Regions from separate parts of the Paenarthrobacter aromaticivorans genome, predicted to be linked through region 1. Evidence: predicted binding sites of a transcription regulator. Region 1 holds the regulator's gene; the other holds the start of a gene.

Region 1 (5,351 bases):
AACCCGCGAAGTCGAGCGCATCATGCTTGAGGCGCGGCTAGGTACCGGTTTGTCCGTTGACGCGTTGGATAAAGTTGGCCGCCATGCGATGGCAGGACTGATCGCTGAAGAGCTTGTGGATCCGGGTGCGGCCTTCAAGGGTCGCCTGGTTCTTACGCTCAAAGGCCGACTCCTGGCCGACGCCGTTGTGCGCAGGATCCTGCCGGACTAATGGTCGGCAGAATCCCATGGAAGCCTGGAACTACTTAATCCAGCGCAGGTTGAGCTTGTAGCGGTGGGGTTGTCCGTGATTGACACGAATACCCGCTGAGACGGAGAAGCACGTGAGTGCTACCCAGATGCCCGTGGCGATGACTGCAAAGATATTGCCCACCACGGGAAGCAGAACCAGGATGTTTGCCAGGACTGCCGCGATGGTCGGAGGAAGCGTGAAGTTCAGGGCTTCCTTGGATTCCTGTGCCGTAAACGGTCCGCGGTCACGGAAGATCAGATAGATCAACAGGGACGGCAGGCATCCCAGAATTCCCCCGAAGTGCGCCAACGTGGCCCACTGCCGGTCTTCGCTTGCCGTCAGTGGGAGTGCGTTCGCGGGCGCGCCATGGTACTGGGGCTGGCCTGCGGCGCTGCCCGGTTCTTCAGGAGCGTTCTCTGCCACGGTGTCTTCCCTTTGCTGTAAAGATGCTGCGGTGTTGCTGTCCCAGAATACTTGGTCCCGGGTCCTCCCGGGACCAACGCCCCGTTACATCTCCGGGAAAAGCCGCTCAAGGAACGTAAATCAGGACAGGGCTGTCAGGGAGTGGTGAGGAAATCGATGACTTCCTCCACCCGTCCCAGGAGTGAGGCCTCCAAGTCCGCGTAGCTGCGTACCGCACCAAGCAGGCGCTGCCAGCCGAGTCCAATGTCTTCGGCGGTTTCGTGGGGCCAACCGAACGCGGTCAGAATCCCGGTCTTCCAGTCAGTGCCCCGCGCAACTTCCGGCCACCGCTCAATACCCAGCACTTTTGGCCGGATGGCTTGCCAGACGTCAACATACGGATGCCCCACGATCAGGACGTTTCCGGCGGCTCCGGGCACTGTCATGGCTTCTGCGGCGATGCGTGATTCCTTTGACCCCGCCACGAGGTGGTCTACCAGGATCCCGAGCCTGCGCCCTGGCCCGGGGGAGAATGCGGCAATAGCTGATTTGAGATCGTCCACGCCGTGCAGCGGCTCGACGACGATGCCCTCAACGCGGAGATCGTCACCCCAGACTTTCTCCACCAGTTCTGCGTCGTGCTTGCCTTCCACCCAAATACGGCTCGCCTTGGCCACTTGGGCACGCTGGCCAAGGACCCTTACTGACCCCGATGCCGTTCGACCCGCCTGCACGGGCGAACCAGGAGCCTTTGGTGCGGGAGGCATGAGACGGATGGCCTGCCCTTCAAGCAGGAAACCAAACCCTAGTTGGAAGGACTTGGTTTTACCACGCCGGTCCTCAAGGGAGACGATGTGCATTCCCCCGGATTTCTCCACCCGGGTGACTTCGCCCACCCAGCCGGACTGGACGTCTTCAAGGACCATCCCGCGCTGGACGGCTACCTCAGGGAGTTGGCGTTTGGCAGGAGCGGACAGATCCTGCGGGCCCCACGTATCGAAAGCCAAGGACTTCATACCCCTTTGTGCTGGTTGTGCTGGGAATAACTCCCGCGGGCGGTTTCAATGCTAGCAACGTGCTGGCTCATACTAGACTTGTTAGCACTTAGGCATGTTGAGTGCTAACAATTGGTCCGATATAGGCACGGACAGTCGTCAGGAGGTGTTGCAATGAGTGAGCCACGCAAGCTTGAAGTGCTGCGCGCAATTGTTGAGGATTACGTGCATTCCCGTGAGCCTGTTGGGTCCAAGGCGCTTGTGGAGCGGCACCATCTCGGCGTTTCCAGCGCCACTATCCGGAATGATATGGCGGTACTGGAAGAAGAAGGCCTCATCGCAGCGCCCCACACCAGCGCAGGCCGCATCCCCACGGACAAGGGCTACCGGCTGTTCGTGGACCGCATCTCGCAGGTCAAGCCGTTGTCCGCCGCGGAGCGTCGAGCCATCCACTCGCTGCTTGAGGGGCCCGACGACCTCGATGACATCCTTGAGCGCACCGTCAGGCTACTGTCGCAACTGACCAACCAGGTCGCCGTCGTTCAGTACCCGCACTCCAACCGGGCCCTGGTCCGTCACGTCGAATTTGTTCTCCTGGCGCCAAAACAGGTACTCGTGGTGCTCATCGCAGATACCGGAAGCGTTGGCCAGAAAGTCATCGAGGCCGGCTCCGATGTAAGCAACGAGGCCTTGATGGCCCTGCGTTCCCGGTTCCTTGGCAGCATCGCGGGGACTCAACTGGCACTGCTGCCGCAGGTACTGCCATCCGTGGTTGCGCTGTGTCCGCCGGACCTTCGTGGGCTCGCGCAGCATCTTGCCCATGGTCTCCAGGCCCTGAGCGACACCAGCCGTGAAGAACGTATCGTCATGGCCGGAACAGCCAACCTTGCGCGCTCGAATGTGGACTTCCCGTTGAGCATCGGACCAGTGCTGGAAGCTCTTGAGGAACAAGTTGTCATGCTCCGGTTGTTGTCTGACATGGGAGATGATCCCCGCGGCGTGACAGTGAGCATCGGGCGCGAGAATCCATATGACGGCCTGGCAGAAGCATCGGTCGTGGCAACGGGATACGGCTCCGGTGCCAAGGTGGGCATCCTCGGACCAACCCGGATGGACTATCCCACCACCATGGCTGCGGTGCGCGCCGTGGCCCGCTACCTTTCCCGCATTCTCGGCGGCTGACGCCGGCCCGAGGTAAGAATCTGCAGTACAACAAGGAAGAGATACCGACTTTGAGCAGCCACTATGACGTTTTGGGAGTCTCGCCGGAAGCCACCGGGGAAGAGATCAAAAAGGCGTACCGCAAGTTGGCGCGCAAGCTTCACCCGGACGTGAACCCGGGGGAGGATGTCGCGGAGCAGTTCAAGGCCGTGACGCATGCTTACGAAGTGCTGTCCGACCCCCAAAAGCGTCGCGTCTACGATGCCACCGGTAACGAGAACGGCACTGACAACGGCTTCGGTGGCGGCTACTCCGGCCAGGGCTTCGCGTTCCAGGACATCTTCGATACCTTCTTTGGCGGTGGCGGCGGGCACGCTGGTCCGGCCTCCCGCGTGCGCCGGGGCCAGGACGCACTGATCAGTGTCCGCATCGACCTCAAGGACGCCGTGTTTGGTGTCAACAAGAAGCTCGAAGTTGACACGGCAGTGGTCTGCCCCACGTGTGATGGCAGCTGCTGCCGGCCGGGTACGCACCCGGAGCGTTGCGACATTTGCGGCGGCAGTGGCCAAGTCCAGCGGGCCGTTCGATCCATCCTGGGCCAGGTCATGACCACGGCACCATGTGGTTCCTGCGAGGGCTTCGGAACAGTCATCAAGGACCCCTGCAATGAGTGCAACGGGCAGGGCCGCATCCGGAGCCGCCGGTCGCTCACCATCAAGGTACCTGCCGGCGTTGCCACGGGTACGCGGATCCAGCTCTCCGGACAGGGCGAAGCGGGACCGGCAGGCGGACCTGCCGGTGACCTCTATGTGGAAATCCGCGTCAACAGTGACTCCACCTATATCCGCGAAGGCGACGACCTTCACGCTACGCTGAGCGTTCCCATGACGGCAGCAGCTTTGGGTACGGAACTGAGCCTGGAAACTTTCGACGGGCCCCAGGAGATCGACGTCAAGGCTGGCACCCAGTCCGGCGAGGTCATCACGCTTCGCGGTTTGGGCGTCACCCACCTCAGGGGCTACGGCCGTGGCGATCTCAAGGTGCACCTGCACGTTGAGACACCGGTCAAGCTGGATCCGGCACAGGAAGAGCTCCTGCAACAGCTTGCCAAGTTGCGCGGTGAGCAGTTCAGCGAAGGCAAACTCGTGGCCAGCGGCGGCATGTTCGCCAAGCTGCGGGACAAGCTCGGTAACCTGTAGCGGTGAGCAACCCCGTTTTCTTCACGCCCGCCGGGAGCCTGCATGGTGTTGAGCCGGGCGCGTTGTTCGTCATCGACGGTCCAGAAGCCCGGCATGCTGTCACGGTGAAGAGACTCACTGTCGGTGAGGCTGTGGACATTGCCGACGGCGCAGGAGCCCGCCTGACAGGCACGGTGGCAGAGGTCGGACCTGGAAGTTTGTCCGTCATGGCGTCCGGTGTGATTTTCGAAGACCAGCCGGACGTGCGTTTGGTGCTTGTCCAAGCTTTAGCCAAGGGTGACCGCGACGAGTTGGCCATTGAGACGGCCACCGAACTGGGCATAGACGCAGTGATCCCATGGCAGGCTGAGCGATCCATCGTCCGCTGGAAGGGGGATCGCGCTGCGAAGGCCCACACGAAGTGGCAGTCTGTGGTCACTGCCGCGGCGAAACAGGCCCGCCGGGCGTGGATACCGGAGGTGCGTCCTATCCTGGATTCCGCGGCTTTGGCAAAGGCTGTTGCTGCCGCGGATCTGGCTGTGATCCTTCACGAGGACGCCAAGAACCCTTTGCGCACCGTCCTTGAAGCGCCGATCGTGGCTGAGGGCGGCGGGCTGGACTCGCCGCGTGAAGTCCTCTTGATCGTGGGGCCGGAAGGCGGCATCTCGCCGCGCGAGGTAACCCGCCTCAGCGACGCCGGGGCGGTTACGGCTCTCTTGGGCCACCATGTCCTGAGGTCCTCGACGGCGGGACCCGCCGCCGTCGTACTCGCCTCCGACGTCCTGGGTCGCTGGTAGGCCGTGCGGCCTGGCAGCTGAAGCTACCTTAGCGGGCGCTGGGTCTAGCCGACGCTGAAAAGGCGCGTATCCATGGTGGATGTGTCTGCTTGCCCGGAGTCCTGGACCTGGGATACGCGCAATTCGTATTTCCCTGGTTTCAGGGTCGCGCTGAACGAGAAGACGCCGAATTGCCCCGGCTCTCCTGTGGCTTTTGTCTGGCCGGTCAGGAGGCTTGCCTTTTCGCCATTGCCGTTGTCCCGGAGGATCTGCCAGCTGACGGGCTTGGAGCTGTCAGTGCTGCGGCCATTGAACTTAACTGCCCCCGCAGGGAGCGAAGTGTCCTCCTGCGGATCGATGATCCATAGTGGCGCCACCAAGGAAGCGTCCCTGGCCATCGGTTGACCGAGCCGCACCTGGCCGAACGCCATGAAATCCGTGTGACCGTCCACCAGGATGACCACTTGGATCTGCTGCCCTGAGTTGATCAGGCCCGATGACGATGCCGCTGCGGTGGCCGTGTAGACCAGCTGCTGCACAGCGCGCTGCGCCATACCTGCATCAAGGTTGGAATTGAAGGCATCCCGCGAAATATCAACTGTGATCA
Region 2 (5,351 bases), on a different contig from region 1:
GGCGGGAGCGCAACCTGGAGATGCCCTCCATGCAGCGTTCGAGGCTGCGGCGGGTGGCAAAAGAGTATGTGCGTCCTGGTGTTCACATTGCGGACCTGCACAGCTCCCTGGACCTCGTCCAGGAGCAGCGTGCACTGTGGGCAGGCTATGCCACCACGCAACGCCACCCGGCCGTGCCGTCCGGGCTCGCTGACCTCGGGTCCTTGTACCGCGAACTCGATGGCGAGCTTCGCCGACTGGGTGAGGCACTCAAGCACACCTCTGCCGGTGGTTCGCTGCACCAGACGCCATACCTGGAACTGATGGAGCGGCTCGAACGGCTCGTAGCGGACACAGCCACGCTTGAAACGCTCCCCGAGCGCACGCTCCTGATTGAGGAGATGCGCGAGCACGGACTTGGCGAGCTGCTCGCTGACCTTGCTGCCCGTGAAGTGCCGGCCGCTTCCGTGGCAGCCGAGCTGGACCTCGCCTGGTGGCAGTCTGCTTTGGAGGCAATGATCAGTGGTGACGACTACCTCGCCATGTCCGACGGCGACTCCCTCCGCCGCCTTGAAGCTGAGTACCGCCTTGCGGACCAAGCGCACATTGCCAGTGGTGCTGCACGTTTGCGGTGGCAGTTGGCCCGGAAGTGGGGCGAGGGGATAGTGGAACACCCCCGGCAGGCCGAGTTGCTTCGAGCCCTGCTCAAGGATGGCCGGGTTACGCTCCCGGCTCTGAGTGCCCAGGCTCCTGACCTCGTACCCATGCTTGTCCCGGTGTGGTCCGTGAGCCCCTACCTGTTGACGGGAGTTCTTCCCGCGGAGCAGAAGTTTGACGCCGTGATCATCATCGATGCTGAATCGACGTCGCTTCAGGCGGTCCTTCCGGCGATTGCGCGAGCCCGGCAGGTCATAGCCTTCGGTGACGCGAAGATCGCCAATGCCCGCACCTTCAGCGTGGCCGTGGAACCTCCGGTGGCGGGAGTGGCAAGCCATGAGACCGTGGACAGTGCGTTCAAGGCCCTGGCACGCGTCCTGCCCACCTGGCAGCTGAACTGGGTCTACCGGGCCGTCGATGAGGACCTGATCCTGCAGTTGAGCAAGAACTACTACGACGGCGGCCTCCGGCGTTTGCCCGATGGCAGTTCGGTGACGGGCCTGGATCGTTCGATCCTGGTGGAGTACATCCCCGATGGAACCGGGCTCCCAGGCGCCGACCATGAGGGCGTTGAATCCGTTACGGCGGAGGTCAATCGAGTGGTAGATCTTGTCTTCGAGCATGCCAGGCTTCGGCCCCGGACTTCCTTGGCTGTGGTCACGGCCAGCCTGCGCCATGCTGCGCGGATTGGCGAGGCTATCAGGCTTCAATTGCCCAACCACCAATTGTTGTCCGCCTTCTTCGGAGCTGGCCCCGAGTCCTTCCGCGTGGTGGATCTCGAGCGTGCCCAAGGCCTGGTGCGTGACCATGTCATTTTCTCCCTGGGCTACGGCCGGACACCACATGGCCGCGCCTTGCACTCGTTCGGACCCCTGTCCACCGAGGGCGGACGCAACCGCTTTGCCTTGGCAATGACCCGCGCCCGCCGTTCCATGCACGTCCTAAGCTGCTTCCGCCCGGAAGATCTGGACCTGGATCGCCTGGCGCACGGGGCTGTGGACTTTTACGAACTGCTGGACCGGGAGCTGTCCGGGAACAGCAACCTTGGAACTCCTGCCTCGCGCGCCGTTGCCAGCGAACAGGCATTGGGCGAGGACCCTCTGGTTGCCGATCTCGGCGAGAGGTTGCGGGCCAGGGGTGCGCGCGTGTGGCACCTATATGACGGTGTCCTGGACATTGCCGCCGCTGCCGATCCCGTCCACACGATTGGACGGGAAGGCGCCGAGATTCCCACGCCCGTTGCAATCGAGTCCGATGGCACGGAACGTTACCGGCGCATGAGTGTCCGCGAACGTAGTCGTCTGCGGCCCCAGCTTCTGGAACGCATGGGCTGGCGGTACATGTCCCTCTGGACCATTGAAGTGTTCACGGATCCCTCGTCCTGCGCGGATAGGATCGGCTCCTATTTGGGACTTGAGAACCATGTTCCCCAGGCCGTGACGCCAGCCGAGCATGGCTTCCTGGACATGGATGTTGAACAATTGAATCTGGACAATGCAGGTTCCTCGTATGCCAGCTCCTCCTATGGGAGTTCCTCGTACACCGGGTCCTCGTACGGCAGTTCCTCGCAAAGCAGGTCCTCGTACAGCAGTTCCTCCGCAACCCGGGCTTCGCATCGGCAAGGCCCGGGAGGTGCCCAGGCATCGCTGGAACCACAGCAGCCCGGGCAAACGGATGTGGACAGGCGCGGGGGATCGGATAGCGAACCAAGCGACGCTGAAGCCGGCAATCCAACCCGCAGTGATCCAGAGGATGGGACTGAAGCACCAGTGAATGAACAGGGAACCGGCAACGACAGCGGCTCTGACGAACAGGCCACAGCTGTGGGCGCCGAAAACGCACAAGAGCAGGCAGAGACAAAGACGCCAGCGGCGAAGCAAGCCTCGGGTGGAATCTTGCCTACCAAGGCAGCTGAAGACGATCCCCGGCGTTGGGGCGACGAAGACAACTATGACCATGAGCAGTGGTTGAAGGAGCAAAAGCCCCCGCATTGGGGCTGATTGCGTCATGGAATTCAAACCTGCACCATGGATTGACCAAACCCTGGGATTGAACAAAACCTAGGGATTGACCAAAACAAAGAAAAGCTTGCCTTGCGTTGATGCGCCGGCAAGCTTTTCTGCTTGTGGGCGATCTGCAGCTACCACCATCAAGCCGTCGGTGTCGCTGGTTCCGAGCCATTGGCCGGGTTTACCTCCTTGGGCAGATGTCCATAGAACAGGGACGGACGCGGCCAGGACTTCGGTTTGCCGGGATTCGTCGTATGAACCGGCGGCGGTAAGTACTATATTCACCAGCTGTCCCGGGGACAGAAGCTGGATGGATGAAGGGTCGGCCATGCGAAGGGGGACCGCAGCTGAGCCGACAGGTGCACCGGTGAGAAGTCCCGGCCCTAGAAGGTTGGATTCAGTGGGGATCTGCCCTTTGGTCAAGGGCGAGGCAAGCTGGCGGCCCACCAGTGAAACGTGATCCTCCAGGGCTCCGGAAATCGCGAGGTCGGGCGGCACGCCAACATTGGTGAAGTCTGTCTTGGTGAGGCTTGTGCCTGCTGCGAGGTCGTGGGCAGCCACGAGAATGCTGACGCGCTGCTCAGAGACAGGGGTCAACTGTTGGACAGTAATGCCCGTGGCCAGGCAGAGCAGCAGTGCAACTGTCAGCCGACGATTCCGGGCGGCCCAGAATTTGAGGCTCTGCCTGGAGCCCAGCCTCACTTGGCGATGTGGCCCCTGGTTCCGGGGGAGGAATTGGCCAGCCCTGTTTGATGGCTTGTTCCGGGAGCGACCAAGGCCCCTGACGGGCGGACTGGCATGTTCGCGGCGGGGGAGTAGCGAAGTGGTTGACTTTAGTGGCATGACGCCACGTTAGCCACCGGGCTCGGCCGCCCAACAGCGGCCGGGTGCCCTATGTGGAAAAGTGCTGGCTAGCTGGCTGCAGCAGCGGCTGCGGGTGCAGGCGTGGCCGCTGGGGCCGGAGTGGCCGGGGAGGAGGGCGCAGCGGAGACGGTGCTGCCCTTGGCATCGCGCGAATCCGTGCGGTAGAAGCCCGAGCCCTTAAAGACAACGCCGACGCTGTTGAACTTCTTGCGAAGCGCGCCCTTGCATTCAGGGCACTCCGTCAGGGAGCTGTCAGAGAAGGACTGGACGATGTCAAAGGCATGGTCACAGTCTTTGCAGGCGTATGCATATGTGGGCACTGAGTTCCTCCTTCAGGACAAAGTTCAGGTCCTGTGGAGCCGTGGCGGAGAATCTCCGCATTAGCAGTCGCAGGGCCTGAGTGCCAATTCTATCATCCCCATCCGGCTCATTCGCTATCTGCCAAGTCGATATAAATGCGGGACCTCACGTATGCGTCAATCCAGGTCACTCCCACCGCCAAGCGTGATGATTCCCGAGGGCGTCAACGCGTCCGGCACCGGGCGGTCAAAGGGCTCGGCGGGAATAGCTCCGGAAGGCAACACATCGTCGTCGTACACCACCGCAATGGTGGGCGGCCGCCCACCGGAATTGTCCAGGTGTTGGAGGAGACGGTCGTAGTAGCCGCCGCCTTGTCCGATGCGGTTGCCATCCCGGTCCACGGCGGTGGCCGGCATGAAGATGCCCGCAACAGCGCTCACCACAGCACTGTCCAAACGCTCACCTTCGGGTTCGTCGATGGGTGCGTAGTCGGACCGGACGAATGCTGTCTCCGGCGTCCAGTACACCCAGCTCAACTGGCGGCCGGCCTCGCAAACCGGAAGCAGGACCTGGTGGCCGGCGTCGTGGAGCCCTGCTATCAGGGGCATGGTTGGGGGTTCGTGGGAGACACCCACGTAGACGGCGAAGGTCCTGGGCGATCCGGCCGAAATTTTCCGGGCCCATGCCAAGCCGTGCCGCGCAATCGATTCGCCGGCTTGGGCTAGTTGCTCCTTGGAGAGGCTGCGCCTGTATAGGCGTCGGCTGCTGCGGATGTCTTCCTTCGATGCCATTTTTGTCCGATCATGAGATTCCCGAGGGCTGCCGTGGTCTACGTAAAGCAGCAAATCCGCTCAATTTCAAGGGTTCTTTCTGCGTCTTGCCACGGCGAGGGTTTACCCGTTGATGTATTCCTTCCGTTAGATTAGTCCGGTGACTCTCGATAACAATGCTGTCCGTAAGGCCGTCATCCCCGCAGCGGGTCTTGGTACCAGGTTCCTCCCCGCCACAAAGGCGATGCCGAAGGAAATGCTGCCCGTGGTTGACAAGCCAGCCATCCAGTACGTCGTCGAAGAAGCGGTGAAGGTTGGCCTGCACGACGTCCTGATGATCACCGGGCGCAGCAAGCGCGCCCTGGAAGATCACTTTGACCGTGTGCCGGCGTTGGAAGCAACGCTGGCAGAGAAGGGCGATACGGCCAAGCTTGAAGCCATCCAGTCCGCCACCAACCTGGGCGACATCCACTACGTCCGCCAGGGCGACCCCAACGGCCTCGGCCACGCGGTCCTTCGTGCAAAGCAGCACGTCGGGCACGAGCCCTTCGCCGTCTTGCTGGGCGATGACCTGATTGATCCCCGCGAGGACCTGCTCAGCGAAATGATCGCTGTCCAGCAGAAGACGGGCGGTTCCGTTGTTGCCCTCATTGAAGTTGAGCCGTCCAAGATCAGCGCCTACGGTTGCGCCGACGTCGAGGAAAACGATGAGGACGGCTACGTCCGCATCAAGCAGCTGGTGGAAAAGCCGTCCCCCGAAGAAGCTCCATCA

The links. Region 1 encodes HrcA, which represses chaperone genes, less so after heat shock. Its sites were predicted from a motif close to TTNGCACTCGNNNNNNNCGAGTGCNAA; they were not measured.
Region 2: the regulator HrcA is predicted to act here: its motif matches at 3,890-3,916, upstream of KSW38_RS12040 (FmdB family zinc ribbon protein).

What each region holds. Positions count from the first base shown of each region.
Region 1 covers NZ_JAHOPC010000008.1:196,380-201,730, forward strand. The annotation lists gene hemW (radical SAM family heme chaperone HemW) at 1-211, shown strand, start outside; gene KSW38_RS14375 (DUF4870 domain-containing protein) at 242-655, opposite strand; gene KSW38_RS14380 (DUF3097 domain-containing protein) at 790-1,641, opposite strand; gene hrcA (heat-inducible transcriptional repressor HrcA) at 1,804-2,811, shown strand; gene dnaJ (molecular chaperone DnaJ) at 2,862-3,989, shown strand; gene KSW38_RS14395 (16S rRNA (uracil(1498)-N(3))-methyltransferase) at 3,992-4,765, shown strand; gene KSW38_RS14400 (GerMN domain-containing protein) at 4,810-5,351, opposite strand, start outside.
Region 2 covers NZ_JAHOPC010000006.1:211,764-217,114, forward strand. The annotation lists gene KSW38_RS12030 (DUF4011 domain-containing protein) at 1-2,636, shown strand, start outside; gene KSW38_RS12035 (RcpC/CpaB family pilus assembly protein) at 2,697-3,347, opposite strand; gene KSW38_RS12040 (FmdB family zinc ribbon protein) at 3,557-3,829, opposite strand; gene KSW38_RS12045 (5-formyltetrahydrofolate cyclo-ligase) at 3,986-4,600, opposite strand; gene galU (UTP--glucose-1-phosphate uridylyltransferase GalU) at 4,740-5,351, shown strand, end outside.